3 regions of the Bradyrhizobium sp. Kon10 genome follow, and region 1 is predicted to be linked to each of the others. Evidence: predicted binding sites of a transcription regulator. Region 1 holds the regulator's gene; each other region holds the start of a gene.

Region 1 (3,274 bases):
TCACGCAGCACGTTGGCCTTGATCATGTTGCGCGTCTTCATCCAGCTGATGCAATCGGCGAGTGCGACCCAGGCGCCGGTGATGGACGCCGTGCGGGTGCCGCCGTCGGCCTGGATCACGTCGCAATCGACCGTGATCTGGCGCTCGCCCAGCGCTTCGAGATCGACGATGGTGCGCAGCGAGCGGCCAATCAGGCGCTGGATTTCCACGGTGCGGCCGCTCTGCTTGCCCGCCGAGGCCTCGCGGCGGGTACGTTCCAGCGTGGCGCGCGGCAGCATGCCGTATTCGGCGGTGACCCAGCCGCGGCCCTGGCCCTTCAGCCAGGGCGGCAGCCGCTCTTCCAGCGTCGCGGTGACCAGCACATGGGTGTCGCCGAATTTCACCAGGCAGGAGCCCTCCGCGTATTTGACCACGCCGCGCTCCAGTGTCACGGGGCGCAATTCATCGGGCGCACGGCGGCTTGGCCGCATGGGAAATCCTCCAAAACTCGCAGGGATTGAGCTGTTCGCGGTGCTTGTAGGGGGGGTGAGGGTGAGCGGCAAGGGCTTTTCGGTCCGCAAGGCAAGCTTGGGGCAACCTTCAACCAACCGCAAAACCCCGCTTGTCAGGGCGCTCCCGGATAGACAAATTACAAGCAGCCGAGAGGAGTTACGCCGTGGCCCATCACGATCCGATCCATCTGATCGCGCCGCGCGCGGGCCTCGCCCAGCTCAACGAGCGGTCTCGCGACATCTTTCGTCAAATCGTCGAGAGTTATCTCGCGACCGGTGAGCCGGTCGGCTCGCGCAACATTTCGCGCCTGATCGCCATGCCGCTGTCGCCGGCGTCGGTGCGCAATGTCATGGCCGATCTGGAACAGCTCGGCCTGATCTATGCGCCGCACACCTCCGCCGGCCGTCTGCCGACGGAACTCGGTCTGCGCTTTTTCATCGACGCCCTGATGCAGGTCGGCGATCTCACTGAGGCCGAGCGGCAGTCGATCCAGAGCCAGCTCGCCTCCGTCGGCCAGGCGCAATCGGTCGAGGCGGCGCTGGACCAGGCGCTGACACGGCTGTCCGGCCTCACCCGTGCCGCGGCCGTGGTGCTGACGCCAAAGTCCAATTCGCGGCTGAAGCACATCGAATTCGTCCGCCTGGAACCGGAAAAGGCGCTGGTGATCCTGGTCGGCGAGGACGGCCAGGTCGAAAACCGCGTGCTGGCGCTGCCGCTCGGAGTTCCTTCCTCGGCGCTGACCGAGGCCGGCAATTTCCTCAATTCCCGTATCCGCGGCCGCACGCTGGCCGAGGCGCGGCTCGAGCTCGAGACCGCGCTCGGAGAGGCGCGCGCGGAACTCGATCAACTGACCCAGAAGGTGATCTCGGCCGGGATTGCAAGCTGGTCCGGCGGCGAGAACGAGGATCGCCAGCTCATCGTCCGCGGGCACGCCAATTTGCTCGAAGATCTGCATGCGCTGGAGGATCTCGAGCGGGTGCGCCTGCTGTTCGACGATCTTGAGACCAAGCGCGGCGTCATCGACCTGTTGGGGCGCGCGGAAACCGCCGAAGGCGTCAGGATTTTCATCGGTTCGGAGAACAAGCTGTTCTCCCTGTCCGGCTCCTCGACCATCATCTCGCCCTATCGGGATGCCGCCGGCCACATCGTCGGCGTCTTGGGCGTGATCGGGCCGACACGGCTGAATTATGCCCGTGTGATCCCGACCGTGGACTACGCCGCCCGCATCGTCAGTCGCCTTCTGGGCGGCTGACCGGGCTTGGGGCCGATCACGGGCGCTTGATTTTCCCCGTCCGAAGCACGATATCCGGGCCAGCAAAATCCCGTCAGACGAGTTCGAGAAAGTAGTCGATGACCGATCGAGACCGGCAACCTGAAGACACGGCCGCTGCGACCGGCGAGCCCGTGGTGTCGAAGCCCTACATCATGCCCGACGATCCGGAGCCCGGCTCGGTCGAACTGCTGCAGAAGGAAGCCGCCGAGGCGCGCGACCGCATGCTGCGGACGCTGGCCGAGATGGAAAATCTGCGCAAGCGCACAAGCAAGGAAGTCGCCGATTCCAAGCTCTACGGCATCACCGGCTTTGCCCGTGACGTGCTCGACATCGCCGACAACCTCCAGCGCGCGCTCGATGCCGTTCCGGCGGAAGCGCGGGCCAATGCCGATGCCGGCCTGAAGGGGCTGATCGAGGGCGTCGAGCTCACCGAGCGCTCGCTGCTCAACGCGCTGGAAAAGCACGGCGTGAAGAAATTCGATCCGCAGGGCCAGAAGTTCGACCCGAACTTCCAGCAGGCAATGTTCGAAGTGCCCGATCCGTCGGTGCCGGCAGGCACCGTGGTGCAGGTCATGCAGGCCGGCTACACCATCGGCGAGCGCGTGCTGCGTCCGGCGCTGGTCGGCGTCGCCAAGGGCGGCGCGAAGGCCGCGCCCGCGGCCAACAGCAATGAGTCGAACGGCGCGGCCAATTAGCTCTCCGACCCTCATGGTGAGGAGCCGCGCCCTTGCGCGGCGTCTCGAACCATGAAGGCCAAGATGTAGCAGCGAGGCCTTCATCCTTCGAGACGCGCGCGAAGAAGCGCGCTCCTCAGGATGAGGATTTGGCAGTTCGATCCCGCCTTTTACGCGCTCACCGCGATATCCGCAGACTGGATCCGCTTCACGCCGGCCTTGGCCATATCGGCCCAGGCTTTTGCCAGCGAGCCCTGATTGTCGATGCCGCGGCAGCCGTCTTCCACGACATAGACCTCGAAGCCCGCCTTGCGCGCATCGAGCGCGGTCCAGGCGACGCAGAAGTCGGTCGCCAGCCCCGCGACGAAGACGCGCTTGATCTTGCGCGCCTTCAGATAGCCGGCGAGACCGGTCGAGGTCTTGCCGTCAGCCTCGAGGAAGGCCGAGTAGCTGTCGACGTCCTTGTGAAAGCCTTTGCGGATGATGAGCTCGGCCTGCGGGATCGAGAGATCCTTCGACAGCGAAGCGCCGTCGGTGCCCTGCACGCAATGGTCGGGCCATAGCACCTGCTTGCCATAGGGCAGGTCGATGGTCTCGAACGGCTTCTTGCCGGAATGCACCGATGCAAACGAGACGTGGCCGGGCGTATGCCAGTCCTGCGTCATCACCACGTTTGCGAATCCCTTGGCCACCTTGTTGATGACCGGCACCACCTGCTCGCCTTCCTTCACCGCGAGGCTGCCGCCCGGAAGGAAGCAGTTTTGCACGTCGATCACGAGCAGCGCGGACGTGTCGTCCGGCTTGATTGAGGCCGCTGCAAAAAGCGCGGTTGGAG
Region 2 (3,274 bases), on a different contig from region 1:
TGGCGATCAGCGTTTATTTTCGGTGAACACCGCAAGTGCATGGTTAATCGCCGGTTTTCACGCCGTCGCGCACCGCCGCACAACAGTTCCGGCTGTGAACTTCGTGTTAAATCGGTTCTGCCTAAAAAGACGCGTGAGTGAGGTGGGGGGAGTATCCTGATGGCAATTCACCGCAAACGTTTTCGTGTCGAAGATATCGTCGGTGGCGAAATGCCAATTCTTGACGAAACCGAAGAGGCAGGCCCGATGCATAGCGAGATCATGGCCGAGCTGCGTGCGATCCGCGCACAGATGGCCAAGGGCAGCGTGCCCTTGTCCGGCAGCGCAGCCATGGCGGTGATCGACGCCACGACGGAGCAGGAGCTCTCAGACGCCCGCGTCAAGCTCGAGACCTACCGGGCCCAGATCGAACAGTGCGAGAAGCTGAAGGTCGAGCTCGACCTGATCCATGACGCCATCGACCGCACCAAGCGCGAAATCGCGACCCTGCACGGCAAGAGCTTCGACGGCGGCGAAATGGCCAAGGTCAATGGCGAGCTCGGCGCCGTGGTCGGTGGTACCGAGCAGGCCACCCAGCAGATCCTCGAAGCCGCGGAGTCGATCGACCAGGCGGCCAGCGCGATGACCAAGGTGCAATCGGCCGACCAGCAGAAGCGGCTCGCCGACGACATCCAGGAACGCGTCATCTCGATCTTCGAGGCCTGCAACTTCCAGGACTTGACTGGCCAGCGCATCAGCAAGGTCATGGGCACGATGAAATTCATCGAGCAGCACATCAACGCGATGATGGAGATCTGGGGCGGCGTCGACGCCATCAAGTCCCACGTGGTGCCGCAGGCCGACAGCCGCAGCGACGACGAAAAGCTCCTCAACGGCCCGAAGCTCGCTGGCGACGTCGGCCACGCCTCGCAGGACGATATCGACGCGCTGTTCGACTGAGTAGGCGCGACAGAGTAAAAAACAAAACGCCGGCGCAAGCCGGCGTTTTTTGTTTATTGTCTTGCACAGCTGCTTCCCTTCTCGCCCTGTGGGAGAAGGTGGCGCGAAGCGCCGGATGAGGGGTTGTTTCAGCAAACTCGAAAGTGAGAGTTTAACGCGGGGAGAGAAACCCCTCACCCGTCTCGCCGCGCTACGCGGCGATCCACCCTCTCCCACAAGGGGAGAGGGAAAGAAGCAGCGCGGTCCGCCTTACGCCCTTGGTGCGCAGCGGACGTAGACCATGTTGCCGTAGCGGGTGGCGGCGTCCTTGTCGACGAAGCGGGTGATCATGACGCGGCCGTCGAAGGAGACGATCTCGCGGTCCTGCTCGCCGGGTGTCGGGCCGGGCGGGCCGATATAGTTCTTGCCGCCTGGCGAGCCCTTCAGCCGCAGTTCCTGCGGGGTCGCCTGGTCGGCCAGATGCATGACCACGCCGCCGGAGGTGCCGGCGCCGATCACGTAGGGATTCTTGCACTGGGCCCGCGCAGCCGCCTCGGTGCGGGCGCGATCGGCCGGGTTCTGGAACGAGGCCAGACCCCAGCGGCCGACGATCTCGTCGGCACGGATGGACGCCGGCATTTCCGGCGCCTGGCCGGGCTCGGACTCGGGCGCCGGCTGCGACGACGAGAAGGACGGCAGGCTCATGCCGCCGCCGCAGGCGCCAAGCAGCAGCGCCAGGCAAGAGGCCGCCGCCAGATGGGCAACCGTGCGCGCATGTGCTGAACTGATCATCGCTTCCCCCCAAACAAGACCACGGCCGCACCCCTCCCGCAGCCAAGCGCAAAAATGCTGCCGGAGCAATGACGTCCTGATATACGCCCGCACCGGAATCGAGCTTCCGAACTCACCATCCTATATCCGCCTCACCAATCGCTTAACCACCTTTGCTTGACAGGATCGCAGCCAAGCCATATTCCCGGGCGTACTATTAGCACTCGGAAACACCGATTGCTAAGCGCGCCGTTCGATCCTCGGGAAGAGGGTGGATGGCAGCGCTGCCCTCACCCACTTCCGCTGCTTTCGGAAAACCGAGCCTCCAAAGGGAAACGTCATGGCTAAGTCCAAATTTCGTCCACTGCATGACCGTGTCGTGGTCAAACGTATCGATGCCGAGGCAAAGACCAAGGGCGGCATCATCATTCCCGACACCGCCAAGGAGAAGCCGTCCCAGGGCGAAGTCATCGCCGTCGGTCCCGGCGGGCGCGACGAGGCCGGCAAGCTGATCCCGATCGACCTCAAGGTCGGCGACCGCGTGCTGTTCGGCAAATGGTCGGGCACCGAGGTCAAGATCGACAACGAAGATCTCCTGATCATGAAAGAGTCGGACATCATGGGCGTGATGGCCTAAGGCCAGAGCCCTGAACGGCCGCTGAATACCATGCCCGGATCGTCAGATCCGGGCATGCATCGTTCCGCCGGGTTCGACCCACGGATCCCGGAATTGATGCGACGAGCACACAAGACACATCACCAAACAAGACACATCACGAATAACAGGGATTGCAGATCATGGCTGCCAAGGACGTCAAGTTTTCCGGAGACGCGCGCGATCGCATGCTGCGCGGCGTCGATATTCTCGCCAACGCCGTCAAGGTGACGCTCGGCCCGAAGGGCCGCAACGTCCTCATCGAGAAGTCGTTCGGCGCGCCCCGCATCACCAAGGACGGCGTCACCGTCGCCAAGGAGATCGAGCTCGAGGACAAGTTCGAGAACATGGGCGCCCAGATGGTCCGTGAGGTCGCTTCCAAGACCAACGACCTCGCCGGCGACGGCACCACCACTGCGACCGTGCTGGCCCAGGCCATCGTGCGCGAAGGCGCCAAGTCGGTCGCCGCCGGCATGAACCCGATGGACCTCAAGCGCGGCATCGACATCGCGGTCGCAGCCGTGATCAAGGACATCGAGAAGCGTGCCAAGCCGGTCGCCGCCTCCTCCGAAGTCGCCCAGGTCGGCACCATCTCGGCCAACGGCGACAGCGCCATCGGCAAGATGATCGCCCAGGCGATGCAGAAGGTCGGGAACGAGGGCGTCATCACCGTCGAGGAGAACAAGTCGCTCGATACCGAAGTCGACATCGTCGAGGGGATGAAGTTCGACCGCGGCTATCTCAGCCCCTACTTCGTCACCAACGCCGAGAAGATGACCGCCGAGCTCGAGGACGCCTACATCCTCCTGCACGAGAAGAAGCTCTCCGGCCTGCAGGCCATGCTGCCGGTGCTGGAAGCCGTGGTGCAGTCGGGCAAGCCGCTCGTCATCATCGCCGAGGACGTCGAGGGCGAGGCGCTGGCCACCCTGG
Region 3 (3,274 bases), on a different contig from region 1:
ATGTTGAGCGTGACGTTCTCGAGCTTGATGCCGAGATCTTCCGAGATCGCCTGGCCGCCGGTCAGGATCGCGATGTCCTGGAGCATGGCCTTGCGGCGATCGCCGAAGCCCGGAGCCTTGACGGCCGCGACCTTCAGGCCGCCGCGCAGGCGGTTCACGACCAGGGTCGCGAGGGCTTCGCCTTCGACGTCCTCGGCGACGATCACCAGCGGCTTGCCGGTCTGCACCACGGCCTCGAGCAGCGGCAGCAGCTCGTTCAGCGAGGAGAGCTTCTTCTCGTTGATGAGGATGTAGGCGTCGTCCATTTCAACGCGCATCTTGTCGGCGTTGGTGACGAAGTAAGGCGAGATGTAGCCGCGGTCGAACTGCATGCCTTCGACGACGTCGAGTTCGGTCTCGAGCGACTTGGCTTCCTCAACCGTGATGACGCCCTCGTTGCCGACCTTCTTCATGGCGTCGGAGAGGAACTTGCCGATTTCGGCATCGCCGTTGGCGGAGATGGTGCCGACCTGGGCGATCTCGTCGTTCGAGGTGACCTTCTTGGAGTTCTTGACGAGGTCGGCGACCACGGCTTCCACGGCCAGGTCGATGCCACGCTTGAGGTCCATCGGGTTCATGCCGGCGGCAACCGACTTGGCGCCCTCACGGACGATCGCAGCCGCGAGCACGGTTGCGGTGGTGGTGCCGTCGCCGGCCGCGTCAGCCGACTTGGAGGCGACTTCGCGCACCATCTGCGCGCCCATGTTCTCGAACTTGTCCTCGAGCTCGATCTCCTTGGCGACGGTGACGCCGTCCTTGGTGATGCGGGGAGCGCCGAACGACTTGTCGAGCACGACGTTGCGGCCCTTGGGGCCGAGCGTCACCTTGACGGCGTTGGCGAGGATGTCGACGCCGCGCAGCATTTTGTCGCGTGCATCGACGCCGAATTTGACTTCTTTGGAGGCCATCTGAATTTTTCCTTGAGGGTTTGACTGGAGAGGGTGAGGCTCTTAGGCCGCCTTCTTCTTGGACTCGCTGACTTCGAGAACGCCCATGACGTCGCTCTCCTTCATGATCAGCAGGTCCTGGCCGTCAATCTTGACTTCGGTGCCGGACCACTTGCCGAACAGCACGCGGTCGCCGACCTTGAGGTCGATCGCGATCAGCTTGCCGGCTTCGTCGCGGCCGCCGGGGCCAACAGCGACGATTTCGCCCTGCGAGGGCTTTTCCTTGGCCGTGTCGGGAATGATGATGCCGCCAGCGGTCTTCTCTTCTGCGTCGATGCGCTTGACCACGACGCGGTCGTGAAGCGGACGGAATTTCATGCAGTCCTCCTAAGCAATTGCTCGGGTTGATGATTTCGGGGTGTTAGCAGTCGATACCCGCGAGTGCTACGCAGGCAAGCTTCAAATAGGGCAGGATTTTTGCGGGGGCAAGGGCTTCTAGCAGAAAAATAAGCACTCGGAAGCGCCGGCTGCCAGAATTCCTTGCCATCGTTAACCAGCCTTGAGCCGGGCTATAGGGACCGTATTAGCACGGTGCCCCTTCTGCTGCTAACGCATTGAATTTCAACAGCTTGTTAAACTTTTGGGCTTGAGATGGATTGTCAGTTTGCGTCACATTTGTCTCATGTGAGCGCATCTCCACCGGGTGGCTCCCGGTGAAACCGAGCCACCCCTGAATATGCGCTCCTGCAAAGGAGGTTGGCATGGTCACGCGGGTTGGGGTTGTTTCGGACGATTTCCGCAAGCAAGTGCTGGGGTATGGGCTGACGACGGCGCAAATTCTCTATCGAATGCCGGATCATCCCTCGCTGCTCCAGACCTATGTCTGGCAGAACTACGACATGTTTCCGAAATTCCCGGCGCTGAAGGATTTCCTGGCCTTCTGGCAGGAGAAGCTCGATGGTCCCCTTCATTCGGTGACCGTCGCGCATTCCAAGCTGATCAAGCCGGCCGAACTGCGCGCCGTGGACGGCGTGTTCAGGCTGCATTGAGCGAGGTCCTGCAAGGTGGGCGACTGGGCGCGCACTTCGCGCGCCGTGCCCACCATCTCTCCGCGATCGCGTTTTGCTAATGGTGGGCACGCTCCGCTTTGCCCAAGCTACGAAATCGTTTCCGTGCTAGCGTCTCCCCCACAACAAAAGCGGGAGGCGGCCCATGGCCAAGAAAGCAAAATCGCGCAGCGCAACGCAAGCCGCGGTGAAGAAGCGGAGCGGAGCCAAGGCGGCTGCGCGATCATCGGCGCGCAAGGCGGTGAAGGCGAAGGCTCGTGCTGTCACTCCGAAAAAAGCTGCGCGCCCGAAGCAGCGGATCGCGATCAGCCATTACCGCGAGGAAGACTTCAAGGCCGACGGTCTGCGCGCCTATGCGAAATACCGTGACCTCGGCATCGCCGCTGCCTCCCACGGTCTGGCGCAAGCGCACGTGATCCGCCTGCAAGGCCCCTGCAATACGGAGGAAGTGTCGAAGCTCCACTTCCATGCCGTCGACTTCCAGATGGTCTACGTGCTCAAGGGGTGGGTGAAGACCTACATGGAGGGCGAGGGCGAGACCCTGATGAGGCAAGGCAGTGCCTGGACCCAGCCGCCGAGGATCAAGCACATGATCCTGGATTATTCGGATGACGTCGAGCTGCTGGAAGTGATTTTGCCGGCGGAGTTCAAGACGGTGGAGTTGAAGGCGTGACCTCCTTGTCATTCCGGGGCGCGCCGCTTGGCGCGAACCCGGAATCCATCGGGCGGCATCACGCGAAGTGAAATGGATTCCGGGCTCGATGCTGCGCATCGCCCCGGAATGACGGCGGGGAGAAACCTACGTCAACACCCCCACCACCGCCCCCATCAAACACGTCGTCAGCGTGCCCGACACGATCGACTTCAGCCCCAGCGCGTTGATCTCCTCGCGCCGCTCCGGCGCCATCACCCCCAAGCCGCCGATCATGATGCCGAGGCTGGCGAAATTGGCGAAGCCGCACATCGCGTACAGCATGATCAGCCGCGAGCGGGCATCGAGCGCGTCCGGCGCAAGTTTTGACAGGTCGACATAGGCGATCAATTCGTTGAGGACGGTCTTGGTGCCCATCAGGCTTCCCGCCGTCACCGCCTGATCCCAGGGCAGTCCCATCAGCCAGCACACCGGCGCCATCACCAGCCCAAGCAGGCGTTGCAGCGAGATCGCGCCGCCGCCGATGTTCGGCAGCAATCCGAGGATCGCATTGACGAGATAGACCAGCGCCACCAGCACCAGCAGCATGGCGACGATGTTGAGCAGCAGCTCGAGGCCTGCGCCGGTGC

The links. The regulator HrcA, encoded in region 1, represses chaperone genes, less so after heat shock. The targets are predictions, from matches to a motif close to GTTAGCACTCNCNNNNNGNGAGTGCTAAC.
Region 2: a site for HrcA is predicted at 1,906-1,934, ahead of AC0L2O_RS14855 (co-chaperone GroES). Genes of this name have one in related genera too.
Region 3: a site for HrcA is predicted at 1,347-1,375, ahead of AC0L2O_RS18900 (co-chaperone GroES). Genes of this name have one in related genera too.

The regions. Positions count from the first base shown of each region.
Region 1 is NZ_JBVVOZ010000041.1:30,983-34,256, forward strand. Features, by position in the region: gene rph (ribonuclease PH) at 1-470, opposite strand, end outside; gene hrcA (heat-inducible transcriptional repressor HrcA) at 656-1,744, shown strand; gene grpE (nucleotide exchange factor GrpE) at 1,843-2,460, shown strand; gene pncA (bifunctional nicotinamidase/pyrazinamidase) at 2,610-3,274, opposite strand, start outside.
Region 2 is NZ_JBVVOZ010000009.1:22,962-26,235, forward strand. Features, by position in the region: gene AC0L2O_RS14845 (protein phosphatase CheZ) at 160-939, shown strand; gene AC0L2O_RS14850 (hypothetical protein) at 1,189-1,710, opposite strand; gene AC0L2O_RS14855 (co-chaperone GroES) at 2,030-2,326, shown strand; gene groL (chaperonin GroEL) at 2,488-3,274, shown strand, end outside.
Region 3 is NZ_JBVVOZ010000012.1:168,690-171,963, forward strand. Features, by position in the region: gene groL (chaperonin GroEL) at 1-947, opposite strand, end outside; gene AC0L2O_RS18900 (co-chaperone GroES) at 990-1,304, opposite strand; gene AC0L2O_RS18905 (usg protein) at 1,688-1,975, shown strand; gene AC0L2O_RS18910 (cupin domain-containing protein) at 2,139-2,666, shown strand; gene AC0L2O_RS18915 (NupC/NupG family nucleoside CNT transporter) at 2,793-3,274, opposite strand, start outside.